3 regions of the Pseudomonas reactans genome follow, and region 1 is predicted to be linked to each of the others. Evidence: riboswitches for the same ligand, from Rfam matches in the RefSeq annotation. Region 1 holds a riboswitch; each other region holds the start of a gene.
The links. Region 1 has a riboswitch for cobalamin ahead of cobO (cob(I)yrinic acid a,c-diamide adenosyltransferase). Riboswitches for the same ligand answer to the same signal wherever they lie in the genome.

Region 1 (4,336 bases):
GCGTGCATCGCGTCGCGGCCTGCACCTCACCGACGAAGTGGGGCATTTTATTCTCACTCGCGGCACGCGCAGCATGAGCGCGTTGTTCGACCTGCTTGAACAGCTCGATCAGGCTTCCTTGCAGGCCCAACGCAAGCTGACGATTCCCTTCTTGAAAGAAACCTTGGGTTGGTAGTCAGCCCGCTGTTTTCGCGGCTTTCGGCAGATTCCAGGCGCCAGAAAACCTGCGTTTGAGCCGGTTTGGCTACGCAAAAGGCAGATATAGGGTGTTAAGGGCTTAGATGTCATAGTCCAAACAAGAAGTCACATAGATCACGATTGAATTTGCAAATCGATGTGATAGAGGGCATAGTCTCGTCTTCTTTACATATCAGCCACGGTCGTGCCCATGCTAAATCGCTTCGCACCCCTCGTGCCTCTCGCACTCGTTACCCTGTTGTTTGGTTGCGCCTCCCACCCTCAACAGGTGGCAGAACAGCAAAAACCACAGGTTCAAAATCAGGCAAAATTCGTTGCTGCACAGTCTGCTTCTGTTTATGAAGAAGAGCTGGCAACGGAAAAAGAACTGGCCAATTTCTCCGGTAGCAAGCCTTACCAGCTTCCTGTTCTGGCCGACAGCATTCTCGAACGCGGCATGTCCCTGATCGGTACCCGTTACCGTTTCGGCGGCACCTCTGAAGCCGGTTTCGACTGCAGCGGCTTCATCGGCTACCTGTTTCGCGAAGAAGCGGGTATGAACCTGCCTCGCTCCACCCGCGAAATGATCAACGTGGATGCACCGTTGGTCGCGCGCAACAACCTCAAGCCCGGTGATCTGCTTTTCTTCAGTACAGCGGGCCGCGGCCGTGTAAGCCATGCCGGTATCTACCTGGGCGATAACCAGTTTATCCACTCCAGCAGTCGTCGCAGTGGCGGTGTTCGGGTCGATAACCTGGGTGACAGTTACTGGAGCAAAACCTTCATCGAAGCCAAGCGCGCACTCGCCATGGCCCCGACGACGGTTACCGCTAGCAAGTAAACTTAAAGTGATACTTGAAGTTTGACGTGTAAGCGCTAGAATCCCTGGACATTGTTGTAATCCGTTCGCGCGAGCTTTGCTTGCGCGTTCTGGTTTTCAGCGTTCGGCAGCGAAAGCCGCATCCAGACCAGGATTGTTCTGCCCATGTCGACCTCGGCCCGCCTGATCCTTCTTCTTTGCGTCGCGCTGCTCAGCGCCTGCGCAAGTCGTCCACCGCCCGCGCCTGTAGTGGTTAAGCCCAAGCCGGTGTTCAACTATTCCACCCAGAATTTCTCGCCTGCGGCTGAAGATGTACTCTTCCGCGCGCTGGGCCTGGTCGGCACGCCTTATCGTTGGGGCGGCAACACACCGGACTCCGGGTTTGATTGCAGTGGCCTGATCGGTTTTGTCTTCCGCGACGCTGCTGGCATTTCCCTGCCGCGTACCACCCGTGAGCTGATCGTGATGCGCGCGCAGGATGTCAGCGAGCAGAACCTGCAGACCGGCGACTTGCTGTTCTTCGCCACGGGCGGCGGTTCACAGGTCAGCCACGCGGGGATCTACGTCGGCGAAGGCCGCTTTGTGCATGCACCGCAAACCGGCGGTACAGTGAAGTTGGACACCTTGTCCAAGGCGTATTGGCAGAATGCCTACCTGAGCGCCAAGCGCGTATTGCCGGGGAATCTGGCGCGGAATCCGTAAGAAGCAGCGGCAAGTTTCAAGCTTCAAGCTGCAAGGGGGGTGATGCCTGCCTGCAGCTATCTGCTTGAAGCTTGCAGCTCGCCCCCCAACCTACTACCCTTCGCCGCTTGTTCCAGGTGCTCTGTGACCCATGGGTCGACGGAGTGAAACAGGGAAGCCGGTGAGTGAGCGCACTTGTACACAGTGCCGCCGCGATTCCGGCGCTGCCCCCGCAACGGTAAATGAGTCAAGACGCTGCCTTTTGCCACTGTATCGCTCGCGATATGGGAAGGCGCAGCGTCGGTCTGCGCGTCTATAAAGCGCGCGCCACTCATGAGCCCGGAGACCGGCCTGCAACATCCAACAGCATCACGGTGGGCGATGCTTGGCTGTCTGTTTTTTTCTTTTTCCTGCCCGCCGTTTTTGTCCAGCCCCAACGGAGAGCTGCCATGACCGATTCCCCCGACCGCGACGAACGCCACCTGGCGCGCATGCTGCGCAAAAAAGCCGTGATCGATGAACGCATCGCCAATTCCCCGAACGAGTGCGGCCTGCTGCTGGTGCTGACCGGCAACGGCAAAGGCAAGAGCAGCTCTGCGTTTGGCATGTTGGCCCGGGCCATGGGTCACGGCATGCAGTGCGGTGTGGTGCAGTTCATCAAGGGGCGTAACAGTACCGGTGAAGAGTTGTTCTTCCGCCGTTTCCCCGAGCAAGTGCGCTTTCATGTCATGGGCGAAGGCTTCACCTGGGAAACCCAGGACCGCCAGCGCGACATCGCCGCCGCCGAAGCCGCCTGGGCGGTTTCCCGTGAGCTGCTGCAGGACCCGTCCATCGGCCTGGTCGTACTGGATGAGCTGAACATCGCCCTCAAGCACGGCTACCTCGACCTGGACCAAGTGCTCAGCGACCTGCAAGCCCGCCCGCCGATGCAACACGTGGTGGTCACCGGCCGTGGCGCCAAGCCTGAACTGATCGAAATGGGCGATACCGTCACCGAAATGGGCATGCTCAAGCACGCGTTCCAGGCCGGTATCAAGGCACAGAAGGGCGTCGAACTTTGAATCAGCCCCGTCATTGCCCGGCCGTCTTGATCGCCGCACCGGCGTCCGGCCAGGGCAAAACCACCGTCACCGCCGCACTGGCCCGTTTACATCGCAACCTGGGGCGCAAGGTGCGCGTGTTCAAATGCGGCCCGGATTTCCTCGACCCGATGATCCACGAGCGCGCCAGCGGTGCGCCGGTGTATCAATTGGACATGTGGATGGTGGGTGAGCAGGAAAGTCGCCGGTTGCTGTGGGAAGCGGCGGGGGAGGCGGACCTGATCCTGATCGAAGGCGTGATGGGCCTGTTCGACGGCACGCCATCCAGCGCCGACCTGGCGCGACACTTCGGCGTGCCCGTCTTGGGCGTGATTGACGGCACCGCCATGGCCCAGACCTTCGGCGCGTTGGCCCTGGGTCTGGCGCGTTATCAGCCAGACTTGCCGTTCGCCGGCGTGCTGGCCAACCGCGTCGGCACCCTGCGCCATGCGCAATTGCTTGAGGGCAGCCTCACCGAAGGCCTGCGCTGGTACGGCGCGTTGTCTCGCGAGACCGGTATCGAGCTGCCTAGCCGTCACCTGGGTTTGGTGCAGGCGAGCGAACTGAATGACCTCGATGTACGCCTGGATGCCGCCGCTCAAGCGCTGGGCAGCAGTTGTGAAGTCGCCTTGCCGCCGCCAGTGACCTTTGCTGCACCGGAAGTGATCGAAGCCAAGCCACTGCTCAACGGCGTGCGCATCGCCGTGGCCCGTGACGAAGCCTTCGCGTTCACCTACGGCGCCAGCCTTGACCTGTTGCGGGCAATGGGCGCTGAGCTGAAGTTTTTCTCGCCGATCCACGATCGCCAATTACCGGACGCCGACAGCCTCTACCTGCCCGGTGGTTACCCGGAACTGCACCACCAGGCGCTGTCGGAAAATACCCCGATGCTTGACGCCATCCGCGCTCATCATGCCGCCGGCAAACCGCTGCTCGCTGAATGCGGCGGCATGCTCTACCTGCTGGACTCGCTGACCGATGTCGACGGCACTCGTGCCGAACTGGTCGGCTTGCTGCAAGGCGATGCGGTAATGCAGAAGAAGCTCGCGGCCTTGGCGCTGCAAAATGTCGAATTGCCCGAAGGCACACTGCGCGGCCATACCTATCACCACTCGCTGACCACCACCGAATGGCAGCCGATTGCCCGTGGCCTGAGCCCGAATGGCGGGCGCGGTGCCGAGGCGGTTTATCGGCAGGGGCGGATGACGGCGTCCTACGTACACTTCTATTTCCCCTCGAATCCCCAGGCGGTGGCCGCATTGTTCGCGCCCGATCTTGTAGGAGCCGGCTTGCCGGCGATGAGGCCATGACCGACAACGCCTTTCCCGAGGCCGACCGTCAGGCCGTCTACCGCGCCATCGCCGAACGCCGCGACATGCGCCACTTCAGCGGCGGCACTGTCGCCCCCGAATTGCTCCACCGCCTGCTCCAGGCCGCGCACCAGGCACCCAGCGTCGGCCTGATGCAGCCCTGGCGTTTTATCCGCATCAGCGACCGCCAGCTGCGTGGGCAGATTCAACAGTTGGTGGAAGAAGAACGCGTACGCACCGCCGAAGCCTTGGGCGAGCGTTCCGACGAG
Region 2 (4,336 bases), on a different contig from region 1:
GGCAGTTCTTCCGCGACTTCCAGGCGCACGCGGGCCAGGTCTTCAGGGCTGATCAGGTCGGTCTTGTTGAGGATTACCAGGTCAGCGCTAGCCAGTTGGTCGGCGAACAGCTCGTGCAGGGGTGATTCGTGGTCCAGGTTCGGGTCGAGCTTGCGCTGCGCATCCACTTGGTCCGGGAAGGCGGCGAAGGTGCCGGCGGCCACAGCCGGGCTGTCGACGACGGTAATCACGGCGTCAACGGTGCAGGCGCTGCGGATTTCCGGCCATTGGAAGGCTTGGACCAGCGGTTTTGGCAGGGCCAGGCCGGAGGTTTCGATGAGAATGTGGTCGAGGTCGCCGCGGCGGGCCACCAATTCGCGCATCACCGGGAAGAACTCTTCCTGCACGGTGCAGCACAGGCAGCCGTTGGCCAGCTCGTAGACGCGGCCGTTGGCTTCTTCTTCGGTGCAGCCGATGGAGCACTGCTTGAGGATTTCACCGTCGATACCCAGCTCGCCGAATTCGTTGACGATCACGGCAATGCGACGGCCCTGAGCGTTGTCGAGCATGTGGCGCAGCAAGGTGGTTTTGCCCGAGCCGAGGAAGCCGGTGACGATGGTGACGGGGAGTTTGGCCAGTGTTTTCATCGGATGCCCTTGGGGGCGGGCATACGGGACGATAGGCCCTGCGACGGTGCGCAGCAGCGGATTTCGTCACCGGATCACCCCGCCCGGTTGAAGTAGAAAATCGGTTGCGAGGCAGGTCTCCTGGCTTGGGGCTTGCGGGTCTTGCGACCGGCGCTGGCTGCGCCTTCCCGCCTTTCGGCAGTGGCGTGGCAGTCAGCTGAACCCTTTACAGTTGCGGGGGCAGCCGCGGCTTGGACCGCGTTCCCTTCTTAGCTTCGGCCTGGGGCTGAAGAACCTCGAGGGTGCAAGGCTACGCAGTGCAGACAGGATGGTCAATGTCAGTGGGCTTTATGGAAGAATCAACAAGCGCACTGCCTGCCGACATTGCAGGCCTGATCATATTGACGCGAATACATGACGTATTACTTTGCAAAAACTTATCAACCCTGTTCATGGAACAATTAAACGACTTGCGCCACCTAGGGAGGGCAACACAAACATTCTGTCTAGTTAAGAAGCCATGAACGTGATTTCTCCTAGACGTACGACTATTTAAGACACCACAACTGAGATCAACTCATGTCTACTATCGCCTCTACGCGCACCGACGCCACCCCGCAGCCCGCACAACTGAATGAAACCTCCCTGACTTCAACCTCGCGCCCTCTTGAGTCGTTGAGTGATCAAGCGTTGACGAAAAAAATACTGGAATTGGCCCCTGCACTTGATCCCTGGGGAAACGAATTTTTCACGCTCCATACTGCCGATCGAATGGCAAAAGGCACACAAGAGAACGGCGAACCTGCTACCCAAGAACAAATAGAGACGATGAAGGAGTTTCTGGCACGCCCTGATCTTTATAAACACCTCGACCTCCAGCCCCCTGGTGGCATCGAAGACGGACAAATTAATTTGGACTCAGTTGCCGTAGAAGCGGGAGAGATTTCACAGGTGAGTGACCGCAAGCTGATACAGTTAGCCAAGGATTTTCATACCACTTACGACACCACAGGTAATGGTTATGTCAACTACAACGAACTGAGAAAAGCCGAAGACAGTGACATTCCCGAACTGGCAAAAAAAGTTGCCCGAGAGTTACTCGCACGTCCAGAACTTCTTAAGCAATTGGATATTGGTGTCGGCTTCCTCGGGTTCGCAGGCAAGGATGATGAACGCTATGACGTCACCAACCTCGACTATATGATTAAAAACAGTTCCAAGCGGGTTAATTACCCATTCAGGAGTAAAACTGTCTGACCTCCTGGAAGGACGAGGCATACAATACTTGACTCATTGACCTCATGTATTTGACGCGCATTACTCGTCCATGTTTTCCTACACGTCTTGTTTCGGGTGCCCTTCACAGGGTGAAACGGGAAACCGGTGCGTCATAGCGATATGACCAGTCCGGTGCTGCCCCCGCAACGGTAAGCGAGCGAAGTGTCACAGCCACTGTGCAATTGCATGGGAAGGCGATGCTTTCAGGGCTCCTCCAAGAGCCCCCTCGCAAGCCCGGAGACCGGCCCGAAAAATTCAGATAACAAACCCGCGGTGGGCGGGCGCTGTTCAAACCCTGCGTGCCCGGCTCGCGGGGTTTTCATGCGCTCGTTTCACCCTGACACCTGAAAGGGACGCGCCATGTCGATCATCAGCAGCACCTCGCACTCCGCCAGCAGCACCTCCACCCTGAGTCAACGCCTGACCGCCGCCATCGGCGCGTCGATCCTCGGCGCGTGCCTGGTGTATTTCGCCGGTTTCTCGCACATCGAGGCCGTACACAACGCTGCCCACGACACCCGCCACAGCGCCGCGTTCCCGTGCCACTGAGACCTGCCGACATGATCAAGCGTATCGCGCAAACCGCAGGTTTCACCGGCCTGTTGGCCGCCCTGCTGCTGACTCTGCTGCAAAGCTTTTGGGTCGCCCCGCTGATTCTGCAGGCGGAAACCTTTGAAAAAGCCCCGGCCGCCACCGAAATGGCCCACGAGCACGCCGAAGGTGCTGCCGCCCACACCCATGACGCCGAAGCCTGGGAGCCGGAGGACGGCTGGCAGCGCGTGTTGTCCACCACGGGCGGTAACCTGGTGGTCGCCGTCGGTTTTGCGCTGATGCTGGCCGGTCTCTACACGCTGCGCGCGCCAACCCGCACCGCCCAAGGCCTGCTGTGGGGCTTGGCCGGTTACGCAACCTTCGTACTGGCACCGACGATGGGCCTGCCGCCTGAGCTGCCGGGCACTGCTGCCGCCGACCTGGCGCTGCGTCAGACCTGGTGGATAGGCACCGCAGCGTCTACCGCTGCCGGCATCGCCTTGATCGTGTTTGGTCGCAACTGGCTGCTGAAAGTGCTGGGCGTGGCGATCCTCGCCGTACCGCACGTGATCGGCGCGCCGCAACCGGAAGTGCATTCGATGCTGGCCCCGGAGGCTTTGGAGGCACAGTTCAAGATCGCTTCGCAGTTGACCAATGTCGCCTTCTGGCTGGCCCTGGGCCTGATCAGCGCGTGGCTGTTCCGCCGCAACCGTGACGACCAATACTCGGCATGACCCTGGTGGTCGGCCTGGGATGCCAGCGGGGCTGTGATGTTCAGACCTTGCTGGCGCTGTTTGATGCCGCCCTCGCCGAGGGCGGTATTGAACGCCACTGGATTGCTGCGCTGGCCAGTATCGATCACAAACAGAATGAACCGGGATTACTGGCACTGGCGCAGACGCTGAACCTGCCATTGCAGTGTTTCAGCGCTGAACAATTGGCGGTATTTGAACACCGCCTGAGCCATAAATCCGATATCGCTTTTGCCCATACCGGCTGCTATGGCATCGCCGAAAGCGCCGCGCTGGCCCTTGCCGAACGCCTCACAGGCAGCCCTCCGCGCCTGCTGATTACCCGCAAAAAAACCGCCCAGGCCACTTTTGCATTGGCTTGCGCCGACTAAAATCCCGATAATCGCCCTCCCCGATCATGAGCAACATTCATGCTCGCCCGCTTTTCGACAGGAACCACCATGACCGTCTACTTCATCGGCGCAGGTCCCGGCGACCCGGAACTGATCACCGTCAAAGGCCAACGGCTGATCCGCAGCTGCCCGGTGATCATCTATGCAGGCTCATTGGTCCCCACGGCAGTTTTGGAAGGTCATTCGGCAGAAACGCTAGTCAACAGCGCCGAATTGCACCTGGAGCAGATCATCGATCTGATCAGGACAGCTCACGCGAAAGGCCAGGATGTGGCGCGCGTCCATTCTGGCGATCCAAGCTTGTATGGCGCCATCGGCGAACAGATCCGCCACCTGCGGGAGTTGGGCATCCCCTTCCAGATCATTCCCGGCGTCACCGCCGTGGCCGCCTGCGCAGCCTTGCTGGAAACCGAGCTGACCCTGCCAGACATCGCCCAGAGCGTGATCCTGACCCGCTACGCCGATAAAACCAGCATGCCCGCCGGCGAGGATTTCGACAGCCTGGCCCGGCATGGCACCACCATGGCGATTCACCTGGGGGTCAATCACTTGGAAAAGATCGTCGCTGAACTGCTGCCGCACTACGGCGCGGACTGCCCGATTGCTGTGGTGCACCGGGCGACCTGGCCGGATCAGGATTGGGCGATGGGCACCTTGAGTGATATTGCCGAGAAAGTGGCGGCCAAGGGCTTTCGGCGCACTGCATTGATTGTGGTGGGCCGAGTGTTGGCCAGTGACAGCTTCAGCGAATCGTCGCTGTATCGCGCGGGCCATGCCC
Region 3 (4,336 bases), on a different contig from region 1:
TTGTTGCGCACGCCATACCAACAACGCTCGGGATACACCGTGAGCACCGGCCCGAGATTGCATGGAAATTGGCAATGGGTGCGTGTCAGCAGCACGCCTCCGGACACTTCGATGTGCTCATGTTCCAGCAGTCGGCGGCGCAGGGTTTTCCACAGTTGCAAGGCGCCGCGCTGCGTACAGCGTGGGCCGGTGCACAGGAATACATGGCGGGCGTGGTCCGGTATGCGGGACCAGTCGGGATGGAAGTCCACCCCGTCGATTTTGGTGATCTCAGTCATCAGAAGCGATACGTGTAACGCACCTCCGATGTGAATGGGCGGCCGAGGTTGTCGACGTTGCTGGCGCGGCTGGTGACGTAGTCGCGGTCGAACAGGTTTTCCACCAGCAGGCTCAGGCGGTGCTGGTGGGCGTTGTCGAGGTAGCGATAGGCATCGGCGTCCACCACGGAGTAGTGGCCGTATTCGACATTTTTTGAGCTGGTGATGTCGCGGATATAGCGGATCGCAGTACCTGCGCCCCATAAGCGGTTTTCCGATTCGAAACCGATACGTGAACGGGCAAAGAAGCTCGGGATATCGTTGATGGTAACCCCCGTGCGCGATTCGGTGAGGTTGCGCGTCATGTCGGCTTGCAGGCTCCACTGGTCGTTGAGCGCGAGCTTGGCGTCGGCCTCGAAGCCGCGCATCTGGATCTGGCCCTGGCCGTTGACCCACTGCACATCGTCGAGCGTGATCAGGTCGGTGATCTTGCGTTTGAACAGCGTGACGCTGGCGCTGAAGTCACCTTCGCCCAGTAGCCCCTTGTAGTCGATCCCCAGTTCGGCGTTGCGGCTTTTCTCCGGCTTGAGATTGCGGTTGCCGATTTCGTCGCCTGGCTCGTTGACGAACAACTGCTCGGCGTTGGGCAGTTTGTAGGCCGTACCGTATTGGCCGCGCAGGGCCCAGTGGTCGTTGAGATCGTAGAGCGAGGTGAGCATGCCGACAGTGGCACTGTCACCGCCGCTCATGGCTTCATGCCGCACGCCCACGCTGGGGTGCCAGTTGGGCAATGCGTCGATCTGCGGTCGCAGTTGCGTATAAAGCGCGTGGGCCTGGGCCTTGTTGTCGTCGATCACCAGTACATCGTCCTGGCCCTTGAACCACTGGTTGTCGCTGCCTACCACCAGCACATGGCCGCCTGGCAACTCGGCCTTGCCCTCGGCTTGTACGCCCCAATCGGTAAAGCCCCAGTAGTCATTGTGATTGCGCACATTACGGCCGCCATTCGCGGTGTTATCGATCCGCGTGTAGCGTGTGTCCCAGTCGTTGATATGGCCCTTGATGAAATAACTCAGGCGCTCGTTGATCGCCTGTTCGAAAGTGGCCGTGGCGATCTGTTGCACGCGGTCGTTGGTGGTCTTGTAGTTGTTCACCGGCCGCGCGAAATCAAGGTTGGCATCGGCATATTGGTAGAACAGTTCCAGGCGCGAGTCGTCGCCAAACGACTGGATGGCCTTGGTGCCGAAGGTGGTCACTTCGTACGAGCGCTTTTTGTCGCTGACGCGGCCGCTGTAGTCGCTGTTGCGAAACGGCTGGTAGCCCTCGGAGGCGTTGCGGCTGACATACGCCAGCAGGCCGAGGTCGCCCCAGCCGTTGGCGAAGATCTTCTCGACCCGTGCATCGCCGGTGGTGCCGCCGAAGGTATCGACTCCCAGGTTGACTTCACCGGACGCCTCGCGTGTCTGCGGGCTGCGCGTGACGATGTTGATGACCCCCGACACCGCCTGGGTGCCGAACAACAGGCTCTGGCCGCCCTTGAGCACTTCGATGCGCTCGATAGCGTTGGCCGGCAGCGTATCGAGGTACAGGCCGCCATACAGGCGGTTGTTCAGGCGCACGCCGTCGAGCAGGATCAACGTGTCATCGTTGCGCCCGCCCAGCAGGGAATAAGTGCCGTAGTCGAACGGGCCGTTTTTCGGCGCCACGTAGAGGCCGGGGATGAACATCTGCATCACCCGCGTCACGTCGGCGGCGGGGCCGGCGCGTTCGATCTGTTCGCGGGTGACGATCTCCACTTTGCTGCCGTACTGGGCCATGGCGGCGACGGTGGTGGATTCCACGGAAGGAGCGGAGACAATCTGCTGGTTGAGCACCAGGGTATTGTCGTCGGCCAGCAACAGGGGGCTGAACAGCGAGCCGAACAAAGGGATCAGGGAACGTCGAATCATAGTCTTCTCGAAAGTATCTTCGCAGAAGCACGCAGGAGAAGGCATCGCGCACACGCCGATACCGGCCCATGCCCGCCCACCGCAGGAGTTTGCCTAACAGAAATTCCAGGCCGGTCTCCGGGCTCTCGCGTATGGAGCCCTTCACCTTCCCATGGCGCGCAGGCCACAGTGGTGTGTCGAAGGGGTCACGCGAATACCGTTGCGGGGGCAGCACCGGACTGGCTCAAAAGAGCGTACCGGTTTCCCGTTTCACCCCAAGCACGGCGGCAGGGGGCACCTGAAACAGGCCGGCATCTGAACATTCGCATGACCGTTCGTCAACTCCGTCATCCAGGATTCTCAGGCTTCACTTGCCAGCAATGGCGGCGGCGCGGTATTCCAGAACACTCTCCATCCGCGTTGGACATCCCATGACTCAACACCTCACCGAATACGCCGATGCCAGCCCCGAAGTGCGGGCGGTCTATGACGACATCATGCGCACACGCCAGGTCGATCAGGTCAACAACTTCTGGAAATGCCTGGCCGCCCATCCGCCGACCCTGCGTCGAACCTGGGAAAGTCTCAAGGAAATCATGGCACCGGGGGCATTGGACCCACTGACCAAGGAGCTGCTCTATGTGGCTGTCAGCGTGACCAATAATTGCCCGTACTGCATTGCGTCCCACACGGCGGCGGCGCGCAAGGCGGGGATGACCGACGAGATGTTCGGCGAGTTGCAGGCGGTGGTCGGCATGGCCAACGAAACCAACCGCCTGGCCACCGGCTACCGCGTGCCGGTGGACGAGGCGTTCAAGCTGCCATAGACGATTCAGCCGTCGAACCAGGCGAGCAGCACGGTGACATTGTCGCGCCCTGCGTATTCGCGGGTGAGGTGGATCAGCTGTTGGCAGGCTGTGTCCAGCGTGTCGCGGCCCGCAGCGGCCAGCACCTGGGCCATTTCCTGGTGCGGGACGCAACCGTGCAGGCCGTCACTGCACAACATCAGCAGGTCGTTGGGCAGCACGGGTTGCACGCGTACTTGCGGTTCTACCCGTGGTCCCGGGCCGATCGCTTGCAACAGCAGGTTGCGTGCCGGCAAGCGGTCGACTTTGCCGGCCTCAAGGGCTTGTTGATACCAGGTCTGGTCGCGGGTCAGCAGGCTCAACTCACCGTCGCGGTAGCGGTACAAACGACTGTCGCCTACGTGGAACAGCAACAGTGGCCCATCGGCATGCGGGCGCCATGCTCCCGTGAGGGTGGTGCCCATGCCGCTGCCTTCGCTCATCTGCCGTGCCACGTTTTGCTGGTAGACGCACTGGTTCACCTGGTCGATGGCGTTGTGCAGGCGGCTGGCAGCTTGCATGTCCGGGTCCGACCAGGTGGCGTCCGGGTCGCTGTCGTCGTTCAGTGGGTCGACACGGTCGGCGTTGAGCGCCTGGCGCAAACCAATCAAGGCTTCGGCACTCGCCAGGGCGCCGGCTTCATGGCCGCCCATGCCGTCAGCCACGGCAAACAACCTGAGGCTGGGCTCCACCAGAAAGTTATCTTCGTTGCTCTGGCGTACCGTGCCGACATCGCTGGCCCCATAGGCGACCGCGCAGGCCAGACGATGGGGCCCGCAGGCGCTGAGGGGGGAGTCGGTCATGGCAGGGGCTCGAAGCTGTTGAGGAACGCCAGGCGCTGGGCCTCGCTCTCGATAGACTCGGCCAACCGTTGCACAAAGGGTTGGCGCAATGAAGTTGCACGCAAGGCGCGACTGACCACGATACGGGCGATGGGACCGATCAGCACCGCCAGGCGGCGTTCGGCCATGTGCGCGAAGTCGGGGTCGACTGGCGCAGGGATCACCTCGGTGCTCGGGACAATCGCGGTGGGTTCAGTCACGACCTCGGGCGCAGCAGTCGGCGGGTTGAGGCGCTGGAACAGCGACTGGCTGGCGCTGGCGAACTGCTCACGGCCGCGCTCCGACGGAATATGCGGCAACAATGCGGCGCAGATGCCCTCAAAATCATCGGCGCCATTGAGGCTCTTGCGTACCAGAAAGCGCGCAAGCGGACCAATCTGATGGGACAGCAGCGACTCCAGCTCAGGCATCACGGCCAGCTTCCAGGGTGTGAGGGTTTCCACGGCTTCGGTCGCCAACGCTGT

Region 2: it holds a riboswitch for cobalamin, as region 1 does, so the genes downstream of both, HX793_RS27780 (CbtB domain-containing protein) here and cobO (cob(I)yrinic acid a,c-diamide adenosyltransferase) in region 1, are expected to answer to the same signal.
Region 3: it holds a riboswitch for cobalamin, as region 1 does, so the genes downstream of both, HX793_RS14620 (TonB-dependent receptor plug domain-containing protein) here and cobO (cob(I)yrinic acid a,c-diamide adenosyltransferase) in region 1, are expected to answer to the same signal.

What each region holds. Positions count from the first base shown of each region.
Region 1 covers NZ_JACAQP010000015.1:59,925-64,260, reverse strand. Annotated here, with positions in the region: gene hda (DnaA regulatory inactivator Hda) at 1-175, shown strand, start outside; gene HX793_RS18195 (C40 family peptidase) at 389-1,018, shown strand; gene HX793_RS18190 (C40 family peptidase) at 1,163-1,699, shown strand; cobalamin riboswitch at 1,797-2,047, shown strand; gene cobO (cob(I)yrinic acid a,c-diamide adenosyltransferase) at 2,128-2,739, shown strand; gene HX793_RS18180 (cobyrinic acid a,c-diamide synthase CobB) at 2,736-4,067, shown strand; gene bluB (5,6-dimethylbenzimidazole synthase) at 4,064-4,336, shown strand, end outside.
Region 2 covers NZ_JACAQP010000041.1:873-5,208, reverse strand. Annotated here, with positions in the region: gene cobW (cobalamin biosynthesis protein CobW) at 1-626, opposite strand, end outside; cobalamin riboswitch at 720-919, opposite strand; gene HX793_RS27785 (hypothetical protein) at 1,185-1,862, shown strand; cobalamin riboswitch at 1,940-2,147, shown strand; gene HX793_RS27780 (CbtB domain-containing protein) at 2,244-2,432, shown strand; gene HX793_RS27775 (CbtA family protein) at 2,444-3,148, shown strand; gene HX793_RS27770 (cobalamin biosynthesis protein) at 3,145-3,537, shown strand; gene cobM (precorrin-4 C(11)-methyltransferase) at 3,607-4,336, shown strand, end outside.
Region 3 covers NZ_JACAQP010000011.1:139,009-143,344, reverse strand. Annotated here, with positions in the region: gene HX793_RS14625 ((2Fe-2S) ferredoxin domain-containing protein) at 1-278, opposite strand, end outside; gene HX793_RS14620 (TonB-dependent receptor plug domain-containing protein) at 278-2,206, opposite strand; cobalamin riboswitch at 2,298-2,502, opposite strand; gene HX793_RS14615 (carboxymuconolactone decarboxylase family protein) at 2,617-3,012, shown strand; gene HX793_RS14610 (PP2C family protein-serine/threonine phosphatase) at 3,018-3,833, opposite strand; gene HX793_RS14605 (serine/threonine-protein kinase) at 3,830-4,336, opposite strand, start outside.